Linked DNA regions of Pelobacter seleniigenes DSM 18267. The protein of the gene in region 2 interacts with the protein of the main gene of each other region in a pairwise test. Links are inferred from orthologs where the notes say so. Each region holds a gene or a part of one and is shown on either strand. Other genes may lie near its edges.

Region 1 (8,349 bases), on a different replicon or contig from region 2:
CTGGTCATCCTCTTCCTCCCCGGAACCGGAAGAATGGGCCGAATTTTTCTGTTTTGGGGCCGACAGCACACCAAGTCCCGCCTCAATCGCCTGACCTTCAAGCTGAGCTCCCACGCCACGCACGGCAATTGGAGTCGCCCCCAATGACCGCAGGTACGTGATAAGACGCACAAGATCGAACTCCTGCTGCAGATCCTCATCAACCAGGGTCATATCGATAAGATACGGAATCCTGGAGAGTAAGGTGCTGCTCTTTGCTAATTTCTCTGCCAACTGTTCAAACAGAAGGTTCTGATCAGTTTCATTAATCCGCAATACCAGTACGGAAAGGGTGCTCCCCTTGATATCCACAGCTGCTGTTTTCAACAATTCCTGTCTTTCTGATTGATATCTGAACCAGTGAATGGATTCCCTATTGATTTGTTCTGCAGGCAGGTGACTGTCCACTTTCCATTTTCGCTGCGTATGTTGCAATTACACCAACGACGCATGCGTCACAAAGCTTCTCCCCTCGTGCGCGCCTGCCATCTCACCCCAAGAGTGCGAACGGGACAGGCGCTGAGTTCGTCAATATAGCGATGCAGAAAACAACGAACAAGTACATTTTCGGGATAATTTAAACTTTTTCGCAGAACAGGATGGATCATCAGTCGTCCCCCCCCCAGACTGCTACCGCAAACGGTATGCCCGCCACTCTCACAATTGCCACACGTTGTCATCCGGAAAAGTTGTCTGCTATGGCCCACTGGCGAATTCTTTCGGCTTCCTGTTCATCGATTCCAAGCGACATGAGAAATTCGTAGTGGGCCTGAGGAGAACGGACCTCGAATTCACGGTGCCAGCGCCGCATCGCCTGTTCATCCATACCGGCTTTTTCGAGCATGGCGACCCAGCTCTGTTTGTCCACCGGCATCTCGTTCGGAATGCGGCCTTGCTCCTTGATTAAGGCTGCGACGAGGTGCTGCTGCGTCCTGAGCTGCAGAATCTCGCGGCCGAGTTCAGCAAGGCGGTTCTCGAGAACATCCGCTTCAGGATGACGCGGTCCGGACAGAATTTTCCCAATATCATCAAGGGACAAGCCCGCCTGACGGTACAGGCAGATTCTTTCAAGGCGTGCGCGGTCTTTCTCAAAATAGACCCGGTAGCCGGCCAATGAGCGCCGCGAAGGGTACAAGAGGCCGATATGCTCATAATAAAGCAGCGTACTGCGGGACAGGCCATACTGTTTTGCCATTTGCGAAACAGACCATTGCTTCATTTTCGATGACCTCAAAACCGGGCCCGCCCGAAGACAGGCCCGATTTCTTTCAAAGCTCCCGGCGATCCGTTTAACTTCACCATTGAGGGTCGATCTCCCTCAACGAGGCACAACGGAAGCCAGACAGAGCAACATACGAAAGGTTAACGACTCGCCGTCCTGATGGCTGCGGCCTCTTCATCCGCAAGGCCCAGCCATTTCAGAAAACTGAGATGATCATCCGGATAGGTTGTTTCAAACAGCCGGTGCCATTGCTTCATCTGCTCTTCGCTCAGTCCGATCGCCTTGAACATATCCACCCATTCTGCTTTTCCCACGTTTTTGCTCATTGAATTATCTCCTTCAGATTGAGGTTTGTGATCTGTGTGGCGCCACAATCCCAAGGGATAAACCCTGCAGCCATAGACAGGTCAAATAAAAAAGAGGGGCCGGATAGAGGTTACAGACGGATGGAGCGGAATACCCGCTGACCTGCCCGTAGCTCGATATCGGGCAGCTGGATCTCCTGCTCTCCGCCAGTGTCCCCATTCACCAACAGAGTCAAGTCATGATGCCCTGGCGACAGCGGAACGCGCAGCAATGTCAATCGTCCCGGCAGGGTCTGCCAACAGCGGACATCGGGCTCTTCAAGTAGAAAAAGACCGAGCCGAACCGCAATTTCCGCCGCGCTGCCATGGTCTTTGCCAACCGACTGGGAAAGCGCCTCTTTGGCAGCAGCCCGGGCAGTTTCCCGGGCAATGATCTGCACCCGTCGCGCCTCCAGGGAGGACTGAGCCACGACAGCCATATCGGTTGAGACGGGTGCCAACATCCCCGCGACAGGGGGATCGACCCGCAACCAAGGCTGCAACGTATGCTGATCTTGATAGTAAGGAAAAGAAAAGCGGATCGACGGCGGCAGCACGAAATTTCCGGGCTGCTTGCGCGGAATCCGACCGTTGGCCACAAACAGGACCAGCTCAGAGCTTTCCGGCGCCAAGGGGCCCACAACATAGGGACGGTATTTTTCCACCTCATCCGGCATGCCCAACCGCCCGGCCAGGGTGACGATATCCCTGGCCACCGGAGCGGGATCGGGTAAATCCCGGGCCAGTTTACTATATTCCAGATAGGCGTCGTTATCTTCCCCGAGGTTGGCAAAACAGAGCGCGATCAATGCCCGGGTGAAGTAATCATCCTTTAACGCCTCCTGATGACGGCCCAGGACCTTGAGGGCCTGCTTGGCCTCGACCAAAGCGGAGTCGTATTCGCCGAGCAGCAGATAGTCCATCATCAGGTAGCTGTGCACCCAGAGCCGTTCGCTGTACTCACCTTTGTAGCGGGTCAGCCAATCGTTGGTGGCCAGGGCGGTGGCCTGTTCGCTGAGACTGATAAAATAAAACTGGTCGATCAGCTGGGCAGCCTGCAGCAATTGTTCGGTACTTTGCCGATAGTTGCCCAACTGATGTAGAACAAGCCCCTTTTCCATCAGGAACAGCAGCTCATTGCGGCTGCTGAAGCGCTCTCCTTTTTCGAGCAAGGCTAGAGCTTCCCGGGGCTGACCGGCATAATACTCCTGGCTGGCTTTATTGAGACGCCCGGCGCAGCCGTTGAGCAGGACCACCAGCCCCACGGCGAGCAACAGCCGGGAGCCAGCGGTCCGATTGACAAACAACGAAAAACACATCAGAGAAGGTCCCCGCACCAGCGGCCCGTCATCACCAGCCGATAAACGGTTTGGACGCTTCCCGGATCACTTCGGCACTGTCCGCCCATTCGATCAGCCCGGTCTGGATATCGGTCAATTCCAGGTTCAGGCTGTAATACATCAGGGTTTTCTTTTTGAACCGGAACTGGCGGGGCTGGTCCTTTTCCATGGAACGCAGGGTCCCGCTGAGCATATAGCGCGCACCAACCTGACGGGCTCTGGCGATCCGCGTCTCCGCCGCGACATTGCCGCCGTACTGATAACTGGTTTCATGCTGGATATTTTCCCGTTGGGTCTCGTTGACAAAACGAACCCGGCCGCTGGCCAGCAAGGCCTGACGGATATCATCGGTGATCGCGCTGGTGCTGATATGCTCGCTGGTCCGGTTGGCAATCCCATACACGATCAGCACCGGTCGATCCGTAGCCCGGTCAAGGGGATACTTGGTGAGCAAAGACTTCACCATGTCGGCAACAATGGTTTTCTTGTCGGAAAAGTGGTAACCCTCGTCATAAATAACCTTTTCGTCCGGGCTCACTTCACGGGTCGTGACTCGGCCGGTACAGCCTGCGGCCAGCAGCAGAAAAAACACGACAAACAGCAACAGGGACAACCGCCAGGGTGATTTCATATTCGAACCTCCAAACTGGTAAAAAAATCTTGCGCCGCTCCTGTCCGCACCGACCAGGCAGGAGCGCACTTGCTTCCTCAATGCTTGCGAATCAACCAGCAATTATGAATTCGCGGGTTGCGTTGAAAATCAAAGGGGATGGTCTTGGCCGAAATATCCTCGATCTCCAGCTCGGGCAACGCGGCACTCTCCATGCTGAACGTCCGCAGGTTGTTGGAAAAAATCAGCGTTCCCCCGGGCGCCAGCAGACCGCTGACCCGCCTCAACAAATCGACATGGTCGCGCTGAACGTCGAAAGTCGTGGTCATACTTTTGGAGTTGGAGAAACTCGGCGGATCGAGGAAAATCAAATCATATTCCCCTTTTGCCGTTTCCAGCCAGTGCAGGCAATCGGCCTGAATCAGCTCTTGCCGCTCAGGAGAAAAGCCGTTCAGACGGATATTCCTAGCCGCCCATTGCAGATAGGTTTTGGACATATCGACCGTGGTCGTTTCCCTCGCCCCTCCCCGTAAAGCGTGTACGGTCACTGCGCCGGTATAGGCGAACAGGTTCAGAAAACGGGTTCCCGCCGCCAGCTCCTGCACCAGCTTGCGGGTCAGGCGATGGTCAAGGAACAAACCGGTGTCGAGATAGTCAGTCAGATTCACCAGAAACCGGCAATCCCCTTCATGGACTTCCTTGAAAACACCTCGCTGGGCCTGTTTCTCGTACTGTTGCAGCCCCTTCTGGCGTTGCCGAACCTTCAGATGGATGTTCCCCTCGGGCAGATTCAGCACCTGCGGTAAAGCCGCCTGGACATCCTCCAGCCGCTGCGCCGCCTTGCGGGAATCAACCGTCTTGGGTGCGTGATACTCCTGCAGATGAACCTCGTCGCCGTACAGATCGACAGCTACCGCATACTCCGGCAGATCGGCATCATAGATCCGGAAACTGTCGGTTTGTTCGCGATCAGCCTGTTTTTTGAGTTTTTTCAAATTCTTCTGCAAACGGTTGGCAAACATTTCCGCGCCTGGGGAAAGCTTGCGTTTGACGGATTTCCCTGCCCCGTCGGCCAGGGATTGCCAATGATTGGTCTCATCCAACTCAAACTGCAGCAGGCTGCACTTCAAGGCTCCATTGTAGAGGACGTTGCTCTTGCCCGCCCGCAGCCCGATACTGCGCCCCAGTTGCAGATTGGAGGTGATCACCGCCGCCCGCCAGCCCTGGCAGTGTTGGGCCATTTTCTCTCCGAGCAGGTTGTACAGGGCCGGCAGCTCACTCTGTTCCCCGAGCCGTTCGCCATAAGGAGGGTTGACCACCAGCAGTCCGCTGGCGCAATTAGGCGGAGCAACCAGCTCGCGGACGGTCCGCCGCTCAAAATGAATTTTTTTGTCCAGCCCGGCCTTATAGGCATGGTCCCAGGCTGCTTTTACAGCGCGGCTGTCGGCATCGTAACCGATCAGGGGCGGAGTTTTAGCGGCCAGTCCGGTCTGGCGGCGTTGCCGGGCTTCCTCCAGCAATTCATCCCAGAGTGCGGCATCGTGCCCCAGCCAGCGGTTGAATCCGTAATAATCGCGCAACAGCCCGGGGGCCGTGTCGGTCGCCAGCAAGGCCGCTTCCAGCGGCAAGGTGCCGGAACCGCACATGGGATCGACCAACCCGCCGCCAGCGGCACAAATGGCTGGCCACCCGGCTCGGAATAAAATGGCCGCAGCAAGATTCTCCTTGAGTGGGGCATGCACCCCGTCAATCCGATAACCACGCCGATGCAGGCTCGCTCCGGAGAGGTCCAGACTGAGGGTCGCCTGATCGCGGTGAACGTGCAGGTTCAGACTCAAATCCGGCTGTTCCAGGGAGACCGACGGACGGCGATCATAACGGGAGCGAAACTGGTCGACAATGGCATCTTTGATGCGCAAAGCCGCGAAACGCGAGTGGGTGATCTTAGAGTCGATCAGGGTACAATGTACGGCCAGGCTGCCGTCCGGACTCAGCTGTTCGGCCCAGTTGATCCCCAGCCCGGCCTGATACAGGTCATCGGGATCTGCGGCGGGAAAAGTTGCCAGGGGCAACAGCACTCGGCTGGCCAGACGCGACCAGAGACAGGTTCGATAGGCGGTTTCCAGGGTCCCGGAAAAACTGACTCCGGCGCGCTCCGGTTTGATCTCCTGCGCACCGAAAGTGGCCAATTCGTCGGCCAGCAAAGGCTCAAGCCCAAGGGCCGCCGTTGCAAAAAAAACATCATTCATGAGGTATCAATTCCAGCAGTAAAAAGGGGACGGAAGCAGTTTCCGTCCCCACGTATGTTAGCACCTTCGGCAACGTCCTGAAAATCAGATTTTCCGGATCTCCAGTGCTTGTGATCCCAGTTCCTTATTCGCTTTGAGCAGGGCAGTCTCACCGGCCAGTACCGCGACCGAGCTCGTCCCGTTTTCCAGGTAGGTCCGGGCCACCTGCTGCAAAGCGGTCCGGTCGACGGCCAGCAGATCTTTGCGCATCCGGTTACGCATATCTGAGGTCATGCCCTGGCGGATATTAGCAAATTCATGGGCGCCGGCACCAGCCGGGGACAGTGGCTTATCCAGGTCGCTGAAGACCGCCAGGACAGCTTCTTTGACCGCCTCGTCAGAGAAGCCGCCGGTTGCCGCCCACTGCGCGGCATCATCATAAACCTGCAGGGTCCGCTTCAGCTGCGGATCGCGGTAAGAAAGCATACTGAACAGACCGGACTCGTTGTTATAGCTGGCCAGGCCACCGTAAGCGCCCCCCTTTTCCCGAATCTCACGATGGAGAAACTCAGCTCGCAGTAGCTTGGAAAGGACCGTCAAGGCAGCGCTGTCCGGATGATTGAAGGGCACCGCCCGAAAAACCCGTGCGACATAATTGACCGGCAGGGACCAGACCAGCCCCTGTTGCGACGGCTGCGGAGAAAATTCCGTTGCCTTCCCGGACAGGTTCGGAGCGGTCGCAGGAAGTTGCTCCAGAACGTCAGCCAGAGCGTCTTTAAAAGGGGCAAAGTTCGCTGCTTCAACCGTCACCGCAGTCTGCAGGCAAGCGGTCGAAAACAGAGCCGAGGCGATTCCAGTCATGAACTCGGCCAGCCCGCTCAACTCTGCAACCGGCTTGGCCGCCAGCTCCCGGACCAGCGCAATCTGAGAAAGTCCCGACCATTGTTCGCGTTGCAAAGCTGTGGCCGAAAGGCTGGAGGCAGCCATCCGCGCCGCGTAGGTGTGCCCTGATTGGGGAACCGAATTTTCCAGCGAAACCTGCAACTGGTTCAACACTGTATGCAACCGCTGCAGATCCTTGAAATCGGGAGTGCAGATAAAATCCCTCATCAATTCAAACAGAGCTCCTGCATTGCGCACCAGCGCTTTGCCTTTCACTTCGAACCCGGCAAAATTCCGTCCCAGATCGGTTGGGTCGTCGAGCAGTGAAGTTCGCGCCGAGACTCCCCCGGTCACGGCTTCCAACCTTGCAGCCATCTCCAGGTAGTCCCGTCCTCCGGCTCCGACCTGGGTTAGCAGACTGCCGAAAATTGGCAGGTATTGACACTGTTCAGCCGTCAAACCATCAAGACTGAAGTGCAGCGAAGCAACCCCAATGCCGTTGGTCGGCTGATCGAACCAATACTGCGTCACCCCGTTGACAGTTGCTGTTTCATGGGAAGCAATCCGTTCTTCAGCTGGGATGTCGGCCAGCTCGAGGGTCGGCAGGCAGGACAGGTCTTCGGGGCCTTCCTGCGCGGCCTTGAGTTCTGCGGCCTGTTTGATCAATGCGGATTTTTCAGCTTCGCTGAGCCGGTTTTTGATGGCTTCGAGGCGGGCCTGGGTCTCGGCTTCCTGGCGCGGACCAAGTTCTGGATCGGGCTTCAACAACAAAGTCACCCGGCGGGGATTGTTCAACAGCCGGGTACGGATCAGATCTTCAAAAAAGGATCCTTTGGCAAGTTCCTGCCGCAAACGGGCCAGATTCTCCTCGAAATTTAAAGCCGTCAACGGATCGCCCCCATGAATCCAAGGGCCGATCATGCGCATCAACAACAACAACGCGTACGGATAGCTGTCGCCGGTCACTTCACGGTTGGAAAATTCGAGGCGATGAATGGCCCCCTCAATCCGCTCTGCCGAAAAACCCTGCTCTGCAACCTGCTCCAGAGTTTTCAGGATCAGCGTCTCGATCGCTTCGCTCTGTTGCGGATCGGTCCCCTGCAGACCGGCGGCGAAATAGGTGGTGCGATTGTCATCATGATAACCGCTGCCCGGCGCCAGGTTTGCACCCAGCCCGGAATCGAGCAAGGCCTTGTACAAAGGAGCAGCCGGGTTACCCAGCAACAGGGTGGACAGCAATGACATGGCCAACTGCTCAAAGCTGTCGTTAATATCGCCGCCCAGCCAGCCGACTTCCACCATCGATCTCTTTTCCAGGGGTTCACCCGCATCGAGCGGATAGGTTTCGGTAACGCGCAACGGTTCTGTCATGCCGGTTTCGAGGGGGACCTGCGAATCGAGTTCGAGCTTGTTGAAATGCCGCAGCACCCGATCTTCAACAACCGCCAGCAGCTCCGGCAGATCCAGATTGCCGGAAGAGAAAAACCAGGCGTTGCTCGGATGATAATAGCTGGCATGAAAATCCCTGAGCTGTTGCCAGGTCAGGTCGGGAATATCTTCCGGCTCCCCCCCGGAGTTGTGGCCATAGGTGGTGGTCGGATACAGATGCTTGTCCATCCGCCGGGACAAAAGCGAAGACGGGTCGGACATCGCCCCTTTCATTTCATTGTAGACAACCCCTTTG
Region 2 (8,387 bases):
TGTTTGTTGTCGACGGCATGAAAAGTATCTGTATGGCTCGGGAAATGGGTTCGTCGCGGCTGGTTTATTCCATCAATGAGGGGGACTATATGGAATTGACCCCCACGGCTGCGGGCAGGGTGTTGCTGGCTTACGCCGATACTAATTTCGTCCAGCGGGTGCTGAGTAAAAATAAGCAGACCCGCTTTACCGAAAACACCAAAGTGGATACCGAGGAAATTCTGGCCGAGCTTGAGCGGATCAGGCGGGAAGGTTACGGGATCAATAATCAGGAACGGGAAGAGGGAATCGCTGCCATAGCTGCCCCGGTTTTTGATTTTGAAAATAATGTGCCTGCCGCTTTGGCGGTTGTGGGTCCGGCTCACCGTTTTAAGGAAAAGCACATCCAGGACCTACTTGATAAATTGCTGATTGCCGCCCGCGAGATGTCCCGTTTGATGGGGGAATCCTGATCTTTCAGCGTTTGGTTCGTGTCTGAACGGCGGACTGTTTCGTACTATCCCTTAACCTTTTGCATGGCGGCGATGACAGCCGAATCTGCGACTTCTTCGGTGCGGAACAGGTCGCCGATTTCTCTGATCAGGATGTAACGGAGGATTCCCGCCTTCTTTTTCTTATCGCTGCGCATGGCCATCAGGATCTGTTCCGCTTCGAGCTGGCGTGGGATCCGGGTCGGTAGCTGCGCAGACGCCAGCACCTTTTCAATCCGCTCTTTGATGTTCGGTGAGCAGTAGCCCAAAGTGGAAGAAAGTTCAGCAGCGATCACCATGCCGATGGCTACGGCTTCGCCGTGGCTGATTTGGTGGCTGCTGAGCCGTTCGATTGCGTTTGCAAAGGTGTGGCCGAAGTTCAGCAGGGCTCTGCGTCCCCGGTCATAGGGGTCTTCCTGGATGATATTGATTTTGACCTGGATCGCCTGCGCAACCAGCGCTTGTAGTTCCGAAGCGTCCTGCAGTCCGCCGTCAGCAGGTTTCCAGTTGCCGGATTCAATCTTTTCCAACAGTTCCTCGTCGGCAATCAGGCTGTGCTTGATCACTTCCGCCATTCCTGAGTTAAAAGCGCGCGGAGAAAGGCTCTGTAGTGTTGCAACATCGGCAATGACGGTTTTCGGCTGTTTGAAGGCCCCGATCAGGTTTTTCCCCTGCGGCAGGTCGACCCCTGTTTTGCCGCCGATGCTGGTATCGACCATGGCCAGCAGGCTGGTCGGGCACTGCACGCAATCAACCCCACGCATAAAGGTCGCAGCGATAAAGCCGCCGAGCTCACTGATCACTGTCCCGCCCAGCGCGATAATCGTACCGCTGCGATCAAAATCCGCATCGAGCAATTGCTCGTAAATGTTTTGTGCCGTGGCCAGGGTTTTGTGTTGGCGACCGGGAGGGACGGTGATGACCGTGTCGATCATGCCGCAGCTGCCGGCGTAGAGGGGCGCTACCGACTGGTCGGTAATAATTGCCGCCGGACCGTTGATTTTAGCCAGGCTGGAAACAAAGGGCAGGATACCGCTGCCGACGATAAATTCGTAGTCCAGGGTCGGCGCTGAAATTTCCAGGCGCAGATCGTGCTTCCCCTGCACAAATTCCGATAGTTCCTCTGCAATTTCAGCAGGATGCTTTTCCGAAGTCGTGAATTGCGAAAAGCGTTTGTAGCCTTTCTCGCGCTGTTGCATCAGTTCGACAATATGCTCAAGCGGGTTTGCTCCTTGCAGCAGCGGCCGGACATTGGAATCATTGGCAACCCGCTGGAGAATCTCCTCAGGGGTGGCGACCAGGCAGAACACTCGTCCGGTTTTACTCAAAGCAGCGGCATTGGCCGGATCGAGCATCATCCGTCCGCCGGTAGAGATGACCAGGCCATCCCGATCTGCCAGCTGCTGGGCGAGTTCGGACTCTTTGCGGCGAAAAGCCGCTTCGCCTTCAACGCGAAAATATTCTGCAATCGAACAGCCGATCTGTTTTTCGATATAATGGTCGGTATCGACAAATTCATAACCCAGCTGTCGGGCCATAAGTCGACCGACGGTGGTTTTGCCGGTTCCCATAAACCCGGTCAGGATAATATTGGGTTTTGCCATGATTTTTCTCTACATGTCGATTGAAAAGAATTTAAGAAATTATTGGTTTGTCGTTGCTTGCCGACAGGAAACGGGTTGACCTGGAAAACATAGGTAAAAGTTACTGACCTGTCAAGAATTTGCCGGTTATTTTGCCATGATATAGCGGGGATATAATATTTCGATCAGTAAAACTAATTCCCTTGGCTTGGCCCCGCCTTTCTGTCATAATCTCGCTCTTTTGGGTAAAACATTTTATTTATAGAAGGTTTAACAGATGTCAGAGAAGTTAAGAAATATAGCAATCATTGCTCACGTTGATCATGGTAAGACCACCTTGGTTGATGCCATGTTAATTCAATCCGGCGTGTATCGGGAAAATCAGGCTATAACCGAGCGGGTAATGGACAGTAACGATCTTGAAAAAGAGCGCGGGATTACCATCCTCTCCAAGAACCTGTCCGTTCAGCACGGTGACCTCAAAATCAATATTGTTGATACCCCCGGCCACGCCGACTTCGGCGGCGAGGTCGAGCGGATTCTCAAGATGGTCGATTCCGTTCTGTTGCTGGTGGATGCTTTTGACGGACCGATGCCGCAGACCCGGTTTGTGCTCAAGAAATCGCTTGACCTCGGTTTGAAACCGATCGTGGTCATTAACAAAATCGACCGGCCGGGAGCGCGTCCGGAAGAAGTGGTCAATATGGTTTTTGACCTCTTCTGCGAACTGAACGCCAACGAAGATCAGCTTGATTTCCCGATCGTCTACGCCAGTGCCAAAAATGGCATCGCCAAGCGGGAGTTGGAGGATGAATCGGATAACCTTGAACCGTTGTTCGAGGTGATTGGCGAGCGTGTCGATCCGCCCAGTGGCGATCCAAACGCGCCGTTCCAACTGCTGGTGACCAGCATCGCCTATAATAAGTTCATCGGTCGGATCTCAACCGGGAAGATTTTCAACGGCACCGTCTCGGCAGGGGAAACCGTTGCCCATATCAATCGTGATGGCACCGTCAAGCACGGCCGGATCACCAAACTGCTCGGTTATCAGGGGCTGCAACAGGTTGAGATCGAATCCGCTTCGGCGGGGGACATTGTCACCATTGCCGGATTTGAGGAGTTGAGCATCGGCGAGACTCTGGCTGACCAGGAGAATCCACAGCCACTGCCTTATGTGGCCATTGATGAACCGACCCTGTCGATGAATTTTGTGGTCAGTAATTCTCCGTTTGCCGGCCGGGAAGGGAAATACGTCACTTCGCGCAACATCCGTGATCGATTGATGAAGGAATTGCGCACCAACGTCTCCTTGCGGGTCGAGGAAACGGACAATACCGACACCTTCAAGGTGTCCGGGCGGGGCGAACTGCATTTGTCCATCCTGATCGAGAATATGCGTCGGGAAGGGTTTGAAATGTCTGTCTCCAAGCCTGAGGTTATCTTTCGCGAAATTGACGGTCAGTTATGTGAGCCGATGGAGTATCTGGCCATTGATGTTCCGGAGGAATATCAGGGCACCGTCATTGAAAAACTCGGTACTCGTAAAGCCGAGATGACCTCCATGCAGACCATGGAAGGGACCAACCGGCTTGAATTTATCATTCCCGCCCGAGGTTTGATCGGTTTCAGGACGGAATTTTTGACCGACACCCGCGGTACCGGCGTCATGAACCACACCTTTCATGAATATGCGCCCTACAAGGGACCGATCAGTGGGCGCAAGAACGGGGTCCTGGTTGCCATGGAATCCGGGGAGACCGTAGCTTACGCGCTGTTCGGACTGCAGGATCGGGGAATTCTCTTCCTGGGGGCAGGGGTCGAAGTCTATGAAGGAATGATTATCGGTCAGCACGCCAAAGAAAATGACCTGGTCGTGAACGCCTGTAAAGGGAAGAAGCTCACCAACGTGCGTGCTTCCGGTAGTGATGAGGCGGTGCGCCTGGTGACTCCGCGCAACCTTTCCCTGGAGCAGGCTCTCGAATATATCAATGATGATGAACTCGTTGAAATTACGCCGAAATCCATCCGCTTGCGGAAACGTTATCTGGATGCCAACGAACGCAAGAAAATGGAAAAGAAAGCCAAGTAAAAAATCCTGGGAGTGGCTGCTAGGCATCTACTCCCAGACGCTTGATTTTTTCCACCAAGGTCGTGCGGTTGATATTGAGTAACTCAGCCGCACGGGCTTTCACCCCGTGCCCTAGATCCAACGCCTGAACAATCAGTTCCCGTTCAATATCCGCGATGACCTGATTCATATCGATGCCATTTGCGGTTATCTTCGGTGTGATCGTCAGCTCCTGACTCTGAAACTTGCCGATATCCGAAGGCAGATCGCTACAACCGATTTCGGTGCTGTCGGTCAGTGCGACTGTCCGTTCGATAATATTTTCCATTTCCCTGACATTGCCGGGCCAATCATAGGCTTCCATGGCCCTAAGCGCATCCACACCGATGCCGATCAGCGGGCGGTTCATTTCTTTGCAGATCTTCTCCATAAAATAACGTGCTAGTTGAGGAATGTCGCCGCGGCGCTCTTTTAAGGGGGGCAGGTGGATGGGAATGACATTGAGACGATAATACAGGTCCTCCCGGAAGCGTCCTTCTTTGACTTTTAACTGCAGGTCGACATTGGTGGCCGAAATCAGGCGAACATCCAGGTGGATTTTGCGACTTGAGCCGATTCGTTCTATCTCATGCTCCTGCAGTACCCGCAGCAGTTTCATCTGCAAATGTAGTGGCATGTCACCGATCTCATCCAAAAAAATCGTACCGCCGTTGGCAACTTCAAATTTGCCCGGTTTGTCGGCGACGGCACTGGTGAAGGCACCCTTGACATGTCCAAACAACTCCGACTCGAGCAGATCTTCAGGAATCGCTCCACAGTTGATGGCAATAAAAGGTTTGTCCTTGCGGGAACTGTTGTAGTGAATCGCTTTGGCGACCAGTTCTTTGCCGGTCCCGGATGCTCCCAGCACCAGGATCGTTGAATCGGTTCCGGCAATTTTTTCCATCCGTTCAAAGACCAGTTGCATGGCCTGACTGGTGCCAATGATATTATCAAAACGGTAGCGCCCGTGAAGTTGCTGACGCAGGTATTGGTTTTCCAGAACCAGCCGGCTCTTTTCCAGTGCTTTGGCGACTTGAATCTTCAAACGCTCAAAGTTAAACGGCTTGGTGATATAGTCGAGCGCTCCTTCCTTCATGGCTTCGACCGCTGTCTCTGCGGAGGCGTTGCCGGTAATAAGGATGACACAGGTTTCGGGAGAATCTTCTTTGACCTGTTTGAGAATATCGATGCCGCTGACCCCGGGGAGCAGCAAGTCGCTGATGATGAGGTCAAAGGGATGTGTTCTCAGGAGGGATAATGCCTTTTCTCCGGAGTGGCAACTTTCAACACTGTAGCCGGCTTTGCTCAACAACAGTGAAAGGGCCTTGCAACTGTCCGGCTCGTCATCAATCAGTAGGATTTGAGATTTGTTCGGCATGGCGGCTCCCTGGCAGGCGTCATTTGTTTGACGTCAGCCTAGCACGGCCATAAAAATGGAACAACAGGAATCGGTGAACCGACTGGAGCTGGCGGCGTTAAAGATATTGAAAAAAATTAAATAAGATTATATTTTAAAGACTTGCTGACCGGATAATGAGTGGGAAATGTTGACTATTTCATCTCAGTTGTATTTGTCGAACTCCTCCCAGCCCCTTTCGCGGAGTGATGATGGTGATCTGAAGGGGACTGATCACACGCAGAACTCTGCGGTCAGCCAGGCTAACGATCCTGCGCTCGCTCATATCGAACCCGGTCAGCAGACCACCCGACCTGATGGCAGCCGTAAAGATTCCCTTGAGCTCAGTGCCGAAGCTGAAGAAATCCGCCAGTTGCAGTTTCGTGACCATGAAGTCCGCGCCCATGAAGCGGCTCATGCGGCTACCGGTGGTGCTTATGCCGGATCCCCGCAATACCAATACCAGCAGGGGCCGGACGGTAAAGCCTATGCTACCGACGGAGAGGTTAGTATCGACATGTCTCCGGTCAGCAGCGATCCTGAGGCGACTTTGGATAAGGCTGAACAGATCCGCGCGGCAGCTCTGGCTCCGGCCCAACCGAGCGGGCAGGACCTCAAAGTGGCCCAGAAGGCCCAGGCCATGGCCAGTAAGGCAAAAATCGAACTGGCCCAACAGCAGTCCGAGGAGTTGTCCGCTGCTGCCAACCAGGACACGGCTTCCACCCCTTTGGCTGCAGACTCCCATTCGCTCGGCAATGACTCGTCACCAACAGTGCCCAACAGTTTCACCGGGATCGCCCGACTCAGTATCTACTCCTGATTTTTTAACCTTTCTTTGCAGGATCGGTCGGCACGTCCGGTTCTGTTTTCTTTCTTACCTGGTTTTCTTTTTGGCCTGGTTTTATGGCATATTGTTGGAAAAATAAAACGTTATTCTATATTGACATTTGTCCTATATTTCTGCTTTTATCGCAATGTGTTTGATGCAAATATATGAAATTTAAGAATAAAATTAAATATCAGTAAAAATATTTAGGCATCTCAAAAAATATCAAATTTGTAATCATTCAGGTCTCTTGGAGGAAAATAAAACATGGCTAAGCGGAATTTTAAAAAAATCATGGCTGCCAATCGCGGCGAGATCGCCATCCGGATCTTTCGCGCCTGTACCGAACTCGGCATTGCGACTGTTGCCATTTATTCGGAGCAGGATCGGCTTTCCCTGCATCGTTATAAGGCTGATGAGGCTTATCAGGTCGGAGCCGGCAAGGGACCCATCGAAGCCTACCTGGGCATCGACGAGATTATTGACCTGGCGCGGAAGAAAAATGTCGATGCCATTCATCCGGGGTATGGCTTTTTATCGGAAAACGCCGATTTTGCAGAGGCCTGCGAACGGGCGGGAATCGCCTTTATCGGGCCGACTCCCGAGGCCCAACGCCAGCTGGGCAATAAACTCTCCGGCCGGGAGGTCGCCATCGCCGCCGGAGTGCCAATTGTTCCCGGTACCGACAGCCCGGTAAGTACCGAGGAGGAAGCGCTGATCTTTGCCAAGGCCACTGGCTATCCCATCATTGTCAAGGCCAGCGCCGGTGGCGGCGGTCGGGGAATGCGGGTGGTCTATAATCAGAAGGAACTGCTGGAAGGTTTGAAGAGCGCAGCGTCGGAAGCCAAAGCTGCGTTCGGCGATGCAACGGTCTTTCTGGAAAAATATATCGAAAATCCGAAGCATGTCGAGGTTCAGGTTCTCGGCGATCAATACGGCAACCTGGTGCATTTCTATGAACGGGACTGCTCCATCCAGCGGCGCCATCAAAAGGTGATCGAAATGGCGCCTTCTCTCTATCTGAGTAAGAAGAAGCGAGAAGAGCTCTGCGCTTATGCCTTGAAAATGGCGGCTGCGGTCAATTACAGCAATGCCGGCACTATCGAATTTCTTATGGACCATGAGCAGAATTTCTATTTTATTGAAGTCAATCCACGGATCCAGGTTGAGCATACCGTGACTGAACTGGTTACCATGCGCAATCTGGTGCAGATGCAGATCAGGGTTGCTGAAGGATATAAATTGACCGATCCGGAGATCGGCATCAAGAGCCAGAAAGAGATTGAGCTGCGCGGCTATGCGATTCAGTCGCGGGTCACCACCGAAGACCCGGCCAATAATTTTGCGCCGGATTTCGGCATCATTAAAGCCTACCGCACCGCTGCCGGCTTCGGCGTGCGGCTGGATGCCGCGGCCGGGTATGCCGGAGCCCAGATTACCCCCTATTACGATTCGTTGCTGGTGAAGATTTCCACCTGGGGATTGACCTTCGCTGATGCTGCGCGAACCATGCATCGTTCGCTGCAGGAATTCCGGATCCGCGGGGTGAAGACCAATATCGGCTTCCTGGAAAAAGTCATGACGCACCCGGTTTTCCTGGCCGGAAACTGTGATACTTCGTTTCTGGAAAAGCACCCGGAGGTGTTTGACCTGCGTGCCAAAAAAGACCGGGCCAACAAAATTCTCAGTTACATCGGCCATATTTCCGTGAACGGCTATCCCGGCATTGCCCCGGCCAAGGCGCTGCGCTATGCCGAACTGCGCGAACCGGAGATTCCGGAAATTGCCTATGGCCGGCAACATCCGCGGGGGACCAGGGATATCCTGCGTGAAAAAGGGCCGGCCGGACTGGCCGCCTGGGCGCGCGCACAGAAGCATCTGCTGATCACCGATACCACCATGCGTGACGCCCATCAGTCGCTGGTGGCGACCCGCTTCCGGACCTTTGACCTGGACCGGATCGCCGAAGCCACCGCCCACCTGGGCGGCGGACTGTTCTCCT

Evidence for each region.
Region 1: the proteins of typA (region 2) and rlmKL interact in binary tests that used the Escherichia coli proteins (3 or more experiments, as listed by UniProt). The link is inferred for Pelobacter seleniigenes DSM 18267 from one-to-one orthologs.

The regions. Positions count from the first base shown.
Region 1 is NZ_JOMG01000001.1:501,298-509,646, forward strand. Bases 3,230-6,158 are described here. They hold rlmKL (bifunctional 23S rRNA (guanine(2069)-N(7))-methyltransferase RlmK/23S rRNA (guanine(2445)-N(2))-methyltransferase RlmL), read right to left. Parts: upstream 5,805-6,158; coding sequence 3,654-5,804; downstream 3,230-3,653. Other genes in these bases: N909_RS0102230 (penicillin-binding protein activator LpoB), read right to left, coding at 3,230-3,576; N909_RS0102240 (insulinase family protein), read right to left, coding at 5,889-6,158. In the rest of the region: septum site-determining protein MinC, read right to left, coding at 1-366; N909_RS0102215 (MerR family transcriptional regulator), read right to left, coding at 716-1,234; N909_RS0102220 (MerR family transcriptional regulator), read right to left, coding at 1,402-1,587; N909_RS0102225 (COG3014 family protein), read right to left, coding at 1,698-2,924; more of N909_RS0102230, read right to left, coding at 2,956-3,229; more of N909_RS0102240, read right to left, coding at 6,159-8,349. UniProt on the Escherichia coli protein: Specifically methylates the guanine in position 2445 (m2G2445) and the guanine in position 2069 (m7G2069) of 23S rRNA. Methylation occurs before assembly of 23S rRNA into 50S subunits.
Region 2 is NZ_JOMG01000005.1:66,964-75,350, forward strand. Bases 1,770-4,736 are described here. They hold typA (translational GTPase TypA), read left to right. Parts: upstream 1,770-2,330; coding sequence 2,331-4,142; downstream 4,143-4,736. Other genes in these bases: aroB (3-dehydroquinate synthase), read right to left, coding at 1,770-2,074; N909_RS0121625 (sigma-54-dependent transcriptional regulator), read right to left, coding at 4,162-4,736. Outside these bases: N909_RS26615 (IclR family transcriptional regulator), read left to right, coding at 1-452; more of aroB, read right to left, coding at 497-1,769; more of N909_RS0121625, read right to left, coding at 4,737-5,541; N909_RS24950 (putative metalloprotease CJM1_0395 family protein), read left to right, coding at 5,708-6,379; N909_RS0121635 (pyruvate carboxylase), read left to right, coding at 6,653-8,387. UniProt on the Escherichia coli protein: A 50S ribosomal subunit assembly protein with GTPase and nucleotide-independent chaperone activity, required for 50S subunit assembly at low temperatures, may also play a role in translation.